Regions from separate parts of the Pseudomonas weihenstephanensis genome, predicted to be linked through region 3. Evidence: predicted binding sites of a transcription regulator. Region 3 holds the regulator's gene; each other region holds the start of a gene.
What was found. Region 3 encodes sigma-54, which starts transcription at its own class of promoters, with help from an activator protein. Its sites were predicted from a motif close to ANTGGCATNNANNTTGCTNT; they were not measured.
Positions count from the first base shown of each region.

Region 1 (3,273 bases), on a different contig from region 3:
CCCTGACGTCCGAAATCCGCAGCGATCCGCGCATGCAAAAGTTGCACATCATTCTGCATACTTCGTTGTCCGGGGTATTCAATCAGGCGATGGTCAAAAAAGTCGGCGCCAATGACTTTTTGGCAAAATTCCGCCCTGATGACCTGGCATCCCGGGTAGTTGACCGGATCAAAGAAGCAGACCACAGCTAGGGGCTTGGCCCTTGGCGGTTAACACGATTGATAGAGGCAGGATCATTTGTCTACGGGTAATTTGGATTTTGAGCAGTTCCGGGTTTTCCTGGAAAAAGCCTGTGGCATTTTGCTAGGTGAGAACAAGCAGTACCTTGTTTCCAGCCGTCTGAACAAGCTGATGGAACAGCAAGGTATCAAGTCGCTGGGTGAGCTGATTCAGCGCATCCAGAGCCAGCCCCGCAGCGGGTTGCGCGAGCAGGTGGTCGATGCAATGACCACCAACGAAACCCTGTGGTTTCGCGATACCTACCCCTTTGAAGTGCTGAAGAACAAAGTCCTGCCTGAGCTGACCAAGGCTAATCCGGGTCAACGTTTACGTATCTGGTCGGCGGCGTGCTCTTCGGGGCAAGAGCCGTTTTCGCTGTCAATGGCCATTGATGAATATGAGCGCACCAACCTTGGGCAATTGAAGGCGGGCGTGCAGATTGTGGCCACCGACCTGTCCAGTTTGATGCTTAACACCTGCAAAACGGGCGAGTACGACAGCCTCGCGATTGGCCGTGGTTTGTCCCAGGAGCGCTTGCAACGTTACTTCGATCCGAAAGGGCCGGGGCGTTGGGTGATCAAGGCGCCGATCAAAAATCGCGTCGAGTTCCGCTCGTTCAACCTGCTGGACAGCTACGCCGGGTTGGGCAAGTTCGACATGGTGTTCTGCCGCAACGTGCTGATCTACTTCTCGGCGGAGGTCAAAAAAGACATCCTGCTGCGTATTCACAGCACCTTGAAGCCAGGGGGGTATCTGTTCCTCGGTGCATCCGAGGCATTGAACGGCTTGCCGGATCACTACCAGATGGTTCAGTGCAGTCCGGGCATCATCTATCAGGCTAAGTAAGTCGATCTGCGCCACATCAAAACGGGAGCCCGCAAGGCTCCCGTTTTTTTGTGCGCCAGCGCCAGCGCGCTGTTCTATTCATGCTCTTGAGCGGTTGTCGAGGAACAAAGCGGCAGAAAAGCGGCAGTCGGCGGTCAGTCATTGCCGCTTTTCTGGCATTGGCGCAGCTCATCTCCTCGCAAAGCCTTGAAATATGGGGATGTGAAAACTGGCACGGGGTTTGCTCTATCCACTGCATGTAAGACCTGAACCACATTCTCAGGTCAGCCCACAAAGGTTTTCCGACATGAGCATCAGCTTCGATAAAGCGCTCGGTATCCATGAGCAAGCCCTTGGCTTTCGCGCACAGCGCGCCGAAGTCCTGGCGAACAACATCGCCAACGCCGATACCCCGAACTACAAGGCTCGGGACTTGGATTTTGCCTCTGTGCTTGCCGCACAGAGTGACAAAAACAAGAACGGCAGCTTTGCCTTGAACATGACCAACAGCCGCCATATCGAAGCTCAGGGCCTGAGCAGTGGCGACGAGTCATTGTTGTACCGCACGCCGATGCAGCCCTCTATCGACCAGAACACGGTGGATGCTCAGCTCGAACAATCGAACTACGCAGAGAATGCGGTCAACTTCCAGGCCAGCTTCACGCTGCTCAACAGCAAATTCAAAGGGCTGGTATCAGCCCTGCGCGGAGAGTAATCCATGTCTCTAGCCAGTGTTTTCAATATTGCCGGTAGCGGCATGAGCGCTCAGACCACTCGACTGAACACCGTCGCCAGTAACATCGCCAACGCCGAGACCGTTTCGTCGAGCATCGACCAAACCTACCGCGCCCGTCACCCGGTGTTCGCCACCATGTTTCAGGGCGCGCAAAGCGGTAACGGCGGTTCGCTGTTCCAGAATCAGGACGCAGCCGGGCAGGGCGTACAAGTGCTGGGCGTGGTCGAAGACCAAAGCAACCTCGACGCCCGCTACGAGCCGAACCATCCTTCTGCCGACGCCAAAGGGTATGTGTACTACCCCAACGTCAACGTGGTTGAAGAAATGGCTGACATGATTTCCGCCAGTCGTTCGTTCCAGACCAACGCCGAAATGATGAACACCGCCAAAACCATGATGCAGAAGGTACTGACCCTGGGTCAGTGATAAGGAACGACGCAAATGAGTGTGACCGATTCCGTCAGCAACAAAACCCTCAATCAGGTGCTGGCCAACTCTGCCCAGGTTAAAACCAAGGACACCAGCCTGGCGGCGGCGTCCAAGGCAGTTGCCGGCAACGATAAAGCCCTGGGCAAGGATGCGTTCTTGCAACTGCTGGTCACCCAGCTGAAAAACCAGAACCCGCTGGACCCGCAAGACAACACCGCGTTCGTCGCGCAGTTGGCGCAGTTCAGCAGCCTGGAAGGCATCACCACTCTCAATGACTCGGTGAACGCCATCACCGGCGGCTTGCAGTCCTCGCAAGCCTTGCAGGCGTCGTCGCTGGTGGGCCGTTCGGTGATCGTGCAAACCGGTGAAGCGTTGGTCGATACCGCCAGCGAAAAACCGTTCAACGGCACGGTCGTGGTGAAAGAGGCGGACACCAAGCCAACCATCACCATCACCGATGCAGACGGCGAACTGGTCAGAACGATTCAGATGCCCGCACAGAAAGCCGGCAATGTCGACTTCACCTGGGACGGCAAAAATGATGACGGTGAGCTGATGCCTAAAGGTAACTACACCTTTACCGCCTCGTCTAAAACCGACACCACCACCACGGCGCTCACCACCTACCTGCCCGCCACAGTTAACAGTGTGACGCTGAGCAAAACCGGCGGTGAAATCATGCTCAATCTCGCAGGTCTGGGCAGCATTGGCATGTCCAAAGTCCAGACCATTGGCCTCTAAGCCGACCCATACGCCTCAAGGAGTGAAACATGTCTTTTAATATCGGCCTTAGCGGCCTCTATGCGGCCAACAAACAACTCGACGTTACCGGCAACAACATTGCCAACGTTGCCACCAGCGGTTTCAAAGCGTCGCGCGCCGAGTTCTCGGATATTTACTCGGCGAGCAAGCTGGGCGTCGGCAGCAAGACCATCGGCAGCGGTGTGAACCTGGCCAACGTCTCGCAGAACTTTGCCCAAGGTTCGATCAACAACACCGGCAACCTGCTGGACATGGGCATTCAGGGCAGCGGCTTTTTCGTGCTGAGCGAAAACGGCTCGCTG
Region 1 covers NZ_JAAEBV010000005.1:195,101-198,373, reverse strand. The annotation lists gene GYN01_RS16990 (chemotaxis protein CheV) at 1-191, shown strand, start outside; gene cheR (protein-glutamate O-methyltransferase CheR) at 238-1,065, shown strand; gene flgB (flagellar basal body rod protein FlgB) at 1,352-1,759, shown strand; gene flgC (flagellar basal body rod protein FlgC) at 1,763-2,206, shown strand; gene flgD (flagellar hook assembly protein FlgD) at 2,222-2,950, shown strand; gene flgE (flagellar hook protein FlgE) at 2,980-3,273, shown strand, end outside.
Region 1: the regulator sigma-54 is predicted to act here: its motif matches at 1,273-1,292, upstream of flgB (flagellar basal body rod protein FlgB).

Region 2 (3,273 bases), on a different contig from region 3:
TGCCGGGTATTTTTTTCAAAGATTTTTACAAGTTGTAGCCACGCTCGTTGTGTTGCGCGAGGTCGAGGCCAACGGCCTCTTCTTCTTCCGTTACGCGCAGACCCATCACAGCATCCAGCACTTTGAGAATGACGAAGGTGACGATTGCGGTGTAGATCACCGTGAAGGCGACCCCTTTGCACTGGATCCAGACTTGGGCTGCGATGTCGGTCACGGCCCCGAAGCCGCCCAGTGCGGGCGCTGCGAACACACCCGTAAGGATCGCGCCGACAATACCGCCCACACCGTGGACACCAAAGGCGTCCAGCGAATCGTCATAACCCAGCTTGCGTTTGAGGCTAGTGGCGCAGAAAAAGCAGATCACACCAGAGGCCAAGCCGATCACGATTGAACCCATTGGGCCGACAGTGCCCGCTGCCGGGGTGATGGCCACCAGGCCCGCGACCACGCCTGACGCGATGCCCAGTGCGCTTGGCTTGCCGTGGGTGATCCACTCGGCAAACATCCAGCCCAGTGCGGCGGCGGCGGTGGCGATTTGGGTCACGAGCATTGCCATGCCCGCCGTGCCGTTCGCTGCGGCAGCAGAGCCTGCGTTGAAACCGAACCAGCCGATCCACAGCATTGCAGCGCCGACCAGGGTGTAACCGAGGTTGTGCGGCGCCATTGGGGTGGTCGGGTAGCCTTTACGCTTGCCCAGCACGATGCACGCTACAAGGCCGGCAACACCTGCGTTGATGTGCACCACCGTGCCACCCGCGAAATCGAGTACACCCCAATCCCACATCAGGCCGCCGTTGCCGCTCCACACCATGTGTGCAATGGGCGCATACACCAGGGTGAACCACACACCCATGAAAATCAGCATGGCCGAGAACTTCATGCGCTCAGCAAACGCCCCGACGATCAGCGCTGGCGTGATGATGGCGAACGTCATCTGGAAGGTGATAAACACAGCTTCGGGAAACAGTGCGGTGGGCGAGGTCAGGCTGGCCGGCGTGACACCCGCGAGGAAGGCTTTGCCGAACCCGCCGATGAACGAGTTGAAGTTGGTGACGCCCTGCTCCATACCGGTGGTGTCGAACGTGATGCTGTAGCCATAAATGACCCACAGGATGCTGATCAGGCCGGTAATGGCGAAGCACTGCATCATCACAGAAAGAAGGTTTTTGGAGCGCACCATGCCGCCGTAGAACAGCGCCAGGCCGGGAATGGTCATAAACAGCACCAAAGCCGTTGCAGTCAGCATCCAGGCGGTGTCGCCGGAGTTGAGGGCTGGCGCAGCCACTTCGTCTGCCGCCATGGCCAGGCCAGGCATTACGACAGACAGCAGGGCTGCGAGCCCTGCGAATTTACGCAGAGTCATAGTGTTTTCTCCTGGGGCGTTGGGTTTGGCGGCTTAGATGGCGTCGGTATCGGTTTCGCCGGTACGGATGCGGATAGCCTGTTCCAGATTGACCACGAAAATCTTGCCATCACCGATCTTGCCGGTGTTGGCAGCCTTGGTTATCGCCTCGATAACCCGGTCAAGATCTTTGTCGTCGATGGCGACATCAATCTTCACCTTTGGCAGAAAATCGACCACGTACTCCGCGCCACGGTACAGCTCGGTGTGGCCTTTCTGCCGGCCGAAGCCTTTGACCTCAGTAACGGTAATGCCCTGTACGCCGATCTCGGACAGCGACTCGCGCACGTCGTCTAACTTGAACGGTTTGATAATGGCGGTGACTAGCTTCATGAAACTTCTCCCGAATTGGTGGACTTGCCCCAGGAAAACAAACCCGGGCCAAGTCTAAGCGCAGTGTCTGGCTTTGTAACGCGCCGTCAGCCTTCTTCAGGCCGCACTGCGCGAGTAAATCGCTGGCGACGAAAACATGCCTTGAACCACTTGGCGCACTGCCTTCGTCACAGCGACTGCATCAGTGCATGAGTCATAGGCGTCTAAGCAGAAACCTTGCCATGTCTAGAAATTTCAGCAATTACAGGTGGTTAGAGACACTAGGTGGCGTTTGGCCTGTTTATAGGCGGGTTTTGCGCACAAAAACAGTGCGCGTGCGGCGCAGCCAGTGCTCAAAAATGTGCAGCGGCCCCTGCGCCGTGAGCGTCGAAACCCCGTGATACACTCGCCGCCATCAGTTTTAAGGACCTTATCCATGCTCGCGCCCAAAGATTTTCTCGATGCCCTGAGTGGCCATGCATCACGTTTATTCAGCGGCGACACCGCGCTGCCGCGCAACGAAATCGAAAGCCAGTTCAAAGCGCTGCTGCAAAGTGGCTTCAGCAAACTCGACTTGGTAAGCCGTGAAGAATTTGACAGCCAAATGGTTGTCTTGGCCCGTACTCGGGCGCGTCTTGAAAGCCTGGAAGCGAAAGTCGCAGAGCTGGAAGCCCGCTTGCTGCCACCCGCGCAGTAACACCCAGGTGCAGGCGGTCTATTGGATCCTTGCGCGCTGCACGCTCTAAACCCTGCTTAGCGAGAAAGGTGACGCCCGTCCCTGTTCTCAAGCAGGTCAGCCCGGAGTCAGGAAAAAGCCAGTAGCGTTTGTCTGGCATGCGGTTCGGAACCGTCGTGAGTCTATTGGGTACACAGGATTACACCGCAAGGGCTAGCGCCCATTACCGCGGCGTCCTGTGAACCCATTCAGAGCTACTCATGACTATCACCTTCGCGCACTTTCGTCCCTCATCTCAGTTGCCAGAACATGCGGTTCCTAAGCGCCCTGAACTGAGTAAACCAAGTGCTGGCGAGGTAAAGAGCGGTTTGGCAGTGTCGCGTTTACCCACGTTTGGTAGCACTCGAACAAGTGGCAGCAGTCGTCAAGTTGAGTTTGACGTACTAACGCCACGCTCAGCAGATACAGCCCGAAGCGTGACTCCACAGGTGTCAGAGGAGGCTGAGCCTCAACGGCCTTTGGTCCGCAGGCCTCGAGCGGTCAATCCCCAGAGCACCACGCCGGTATTGGTTGAAGCCACGCTGGACGATCCCCGCAAGCGTGGCGACAGCCAAATGGCTGCCCTTGTTGCGCAAGCGCTGCGCGTTGGCGAAAGCACCGGACACCTTCCAGAGCGTATTGACAATATTGTGCCGACCTCGACATTTGGTCAGTGGTGGGCGCATTTGCATCAGGCCGTGCAGTCTCCGGCTTTTTTGCATTGGGCCGCCGCGCAGAAGCTGGATTTGTCAAAACCCATTCAGTTGTACCCCAACACCGAACCGCCTCAACAGGATTACATAGCAGGCATGGTCGCCGGTGAGCGCACCTTGTTTGTAGCCTC
Region 2 covers NZ_JAAEBV010000002.1:537,052-540,324, reverse strand. The annotation lists gene GYN01_RS09920 (ammonium transporter) at 26-1,363, opposite strand; gene glnK (P-II family nitrogen regulator) at 1,397-1,735, opposite strand; gene GYN01_RS09910 (accessory factor UbiK family protein) at 2,151-2,411, shown strand; gene GYN01_RS09905 (DUF8038 domain-containing protein) at 2,651-3,273, shown strand, end outside.
Region 2: the regulator sigma-54 is predicted to act here: its motif matches at 1,940-1,959, upstream of glnK (P-II family nitrogen regulator).

Region 3 (3,273 bases):
TCGGCCGATCAGGTTGGCAATTTGTTCGAGGGCGCGCTTTTTACTGCCGCCCGGCACGTTCACGAGTGAACGGCCGGGGGTCAGGATGGTTTCAAGTCGGATCATGGGTAGGGAGTGTTAGCGGCCAGTGCCTTGAAGGAGGCTCTGCTGCTTTTCCTTATGCTTTTTGATTTGGCGATCCAGCTTGTCGGTCAGGTCGTCAATGGCTGCATACATATCTGAATGCTCCGCATTGGCGACTACTTCCCCGCCGGGTATACGCAAGGTGGCTTCGATTTTCTGCTTCAGCTTTTCGACAGTCATAATGACTTGCACGTTGGTGATTTTGTCGAAATGCCCCTCAATTCGTTTGAGTTTTTCGCCGATATAAGCGCGCAGCGGTTCAGTCACTTCCAGTTGGTGTCCACTGATGTTGACTTGCATACAGTTTCTCCTTCGTTGCCAGTGCATAAAGCGGCGGGTGGGAATACCCGCCACTGGAACGCGGTGGCAGGCCCGTCACATCAAACGCTTACGCTCGCTCGAAGGCGCGATCCCAAGGGACTCGCGGTACTTGGCGACCGTACGACGGGCTACCTGAATACCTTGTGCCTCCAGTAAACCAGCGATCTTGCTGTCACTCAACGGCTTTTTCTGATTTTCAGCCGCGACCAGTTTTTTGATGATCGCGCGAATCGCTGTGGACGAGCATTCGCCGCCTTCAGAGGTGCTGACATGGCTGGAGAAAAAGTACTTCAATTCATAAATGCCCCGCGGGGTATGCATGAATTTCTGGGTGGTGACCCGTGAAATCGTTGATTCGTGCATGCCGACGGCTTCTGCAATGTCATGCAACACAAGTGGCTTCATGGCTTCGTCGCCATACTCCAGAAAACCGCGTTGATGCTCGACAATTTGCGTCGCCACTTTCATCAGGGTTTCGTTGCGGCTTTGCAGGCTTTTGATAAACCAGCGGGCTTCTTGCAGTTGATTGCGCATGAACGTGTTATCGGCGCTGGTGTCCGCACGGCGTACAAAACCTGCGTATTGCGCGTTAACCCGCAGACGTGGCACGGACTCTTGATTGAGCTCCACCAGCCAGCGTTCGTTGTCTTTGCGCACGATAACGTCCGGCACGACGTATTCGGCTTCGCTTGATTCAATTTGCGAGCCTGGACGCGGGTTCAGGCTTTGCACCAGCTCGATGACCTGGCGCAGTTCGTCTTCCTTGAGCTTCATGCGCCGCATGAGCTGGCTGTAATCACGCGCGCCCAGCAGGTCGATGTAGTCGGTGATCAAGCGTTTGGCTTCAGCCAGCCAAAGCGTTTTTTCCGGTAACTGACGCAATTGCAGGAGCAGGCACTCGCTCAGGTTGCGCGCCCCGATACCCGCAGGCTCGAATTGCTGGATGCGATGCAGGACGGCTTCGATCTCATCGAGTTCAATGTCCAGTTCAGGATCAAAGGCTTCGAGGATCTCTTCGAGGGTTTCGTCCAGATAGCCCTGATTGTTGATGCAGTCGATCAGGGTTACACCGATCAGTCGGTCGGTGTCCGACATGGGCGCCAGGTTCAATTGCCACAGCAGATGACTTTGCAGGCTTTCGCCAGCGGATGTGCGCGTGGTGAAGTCCCATTCGTCGTCATCGTTGCTGGGCAAGCTGCTGGCGCTGGTCTGGTAGACGTCTTCCCACGCGGTGTCGACAGGAAGCTCATTGGGAATACGGTCGTTCCACTCGCCGTCTTCCAGGTTGTCCACAGTGGGGGCGGACTCTTGGTAAGAGGGCTCTTGGATCTCGTTGATATCGTTTGTGGGTTTTTGCTCGATGTTGTCAGCCAAGGGGTCCGTATTGTCGAAATCTTCGCCTTCTTCCTGGCGTTCGAGCATCGGATTGGATTCCAGGGCCTCCTGGATTTCCTGTTGCAGGTCCAGGGTCGACAATTGGAGCAGGCGTATGGCTTGTTGCAGCTGAGGTGTCATTGTCAGCTGCTGGCCCATTCTCAGGACTAGCGATGGTTTCATGGCAGGGGCTTAACACCTTATTCGCCGGCGCACATGGCGCCATCCACTACAAGGGCGCGTGAGCGCCAAACATAAGCAAATTATATGCCTGAAACCGTAGCGTTTGCCTAGAGGCGTTTTCAATTTGCCCGAATGAGGTGGGCAAATTGAGAACGCCTGCAAGGCAGGTTGAAGCAGGGGAGGGGCTTACAAGCGGAACTCGTTGCCCAGGTACACTTCTCTCACCAGTTTGTTGGCCAGAATCGTTTCAGCGTCGCCTTCAGCAATCAGTTGTCCGTCGTTAACGATGTAAGCCGTTTCGCAAATATCGAGAGTTTCGCGGACGTTGTGATCGGTGATTAGCACGCCAATGCCTTTGGCCTTGAGGTGATGGATGATTTGCTTGATGTCGCCCACAGAGATCGGGTCGACACCGGCAAAGGGTTCATCGAGCAGGATGAACTTGGGGGCAGTGGCCAATGCGCGGGCGATTTCTACCCGGCGACGCTCGCCACCCGACAGGCTCATGCCCAGGTTGTCGCGAATGTGGTTGATATGGAATTCCTGCAACAGGCTTTCCAGCTCTTTGCGACGACCTGCTTTATCCAGTTCCTTGCGCGTTTCGAGGATCGCCATGATGTTATCGGCGACCGACAATTTGCGGAAAATGGAGGCTTCTTGCGGCAGATAACCGATACCGGCGCGTGCGCGACCGTGCATCGGCTGATGGCTGACATCCAGGTCATCAATCAACACGCGGCCCTGATCGGCCTGCACCAGGCCCACGATCATGTAGAAGCAGGTGGTCTTGCCGGCACCGTTCGGGCCGAGCAAGCCAACAATCTGCCCGCTGTCGATCGACAGGCTGACGTCACGCACTACCTGACGGCTTTTGTAGCTTTTAGCCAAATGCTGGGCTTTCAGAGTTGCCATTACTGGGCCTTCTGCGCGTCAGTTTTTTTCTTCGGCTGGATCACCATGTCGATACGAGGGCGAGGCGCAGTAACGCTGCTGCCAGTGGCGCGACCCGCATTGGCGACTTGTTTGACCGTGTCGTAGACGATTTTCTCGCCTTCGGTGGTGTTGCCGTCGTTGATGACCTTGGCTTTGTCGATCAATACGATGCGGTTTTGCGGCGCATGGTACTGAATGGTCACGCCGTAGGCTTGAACCGGTTTAGGGTCTGTGGCTTTTTGCAGTTGCTCAAAGTAGGCCAGGTTGCCGACCGAGGTGACCACGTCAATTTCGCCCGCAGCATTGCGCGTGATAGTGACCGTGTTACCGGTAATTTTC
Region 3 covers NZ_JAAEBV010000006.1:94,824-98,096, reverse strand. The annotation lists gene ptsN (PTS IIA-like nitrogen regulatory protein PtsN) at 1-105, opposite strand, end outside; gene hpf (ribosome hibernation-promoting factor, HPF/YfiA family) at 118-423, opposite strand; gene GYN01_RS19000 (RNA polymerase factor sigma-54) at 499-2,001, opposite strand; gene lptB (LPS export ABC transporter ATP-binding protein) at 2,188-2,913, opposite strand; gene lptA (lipopolysaccharide transport periplasmic protein LptA) at 2,913-3,273, opposite strand, start outside.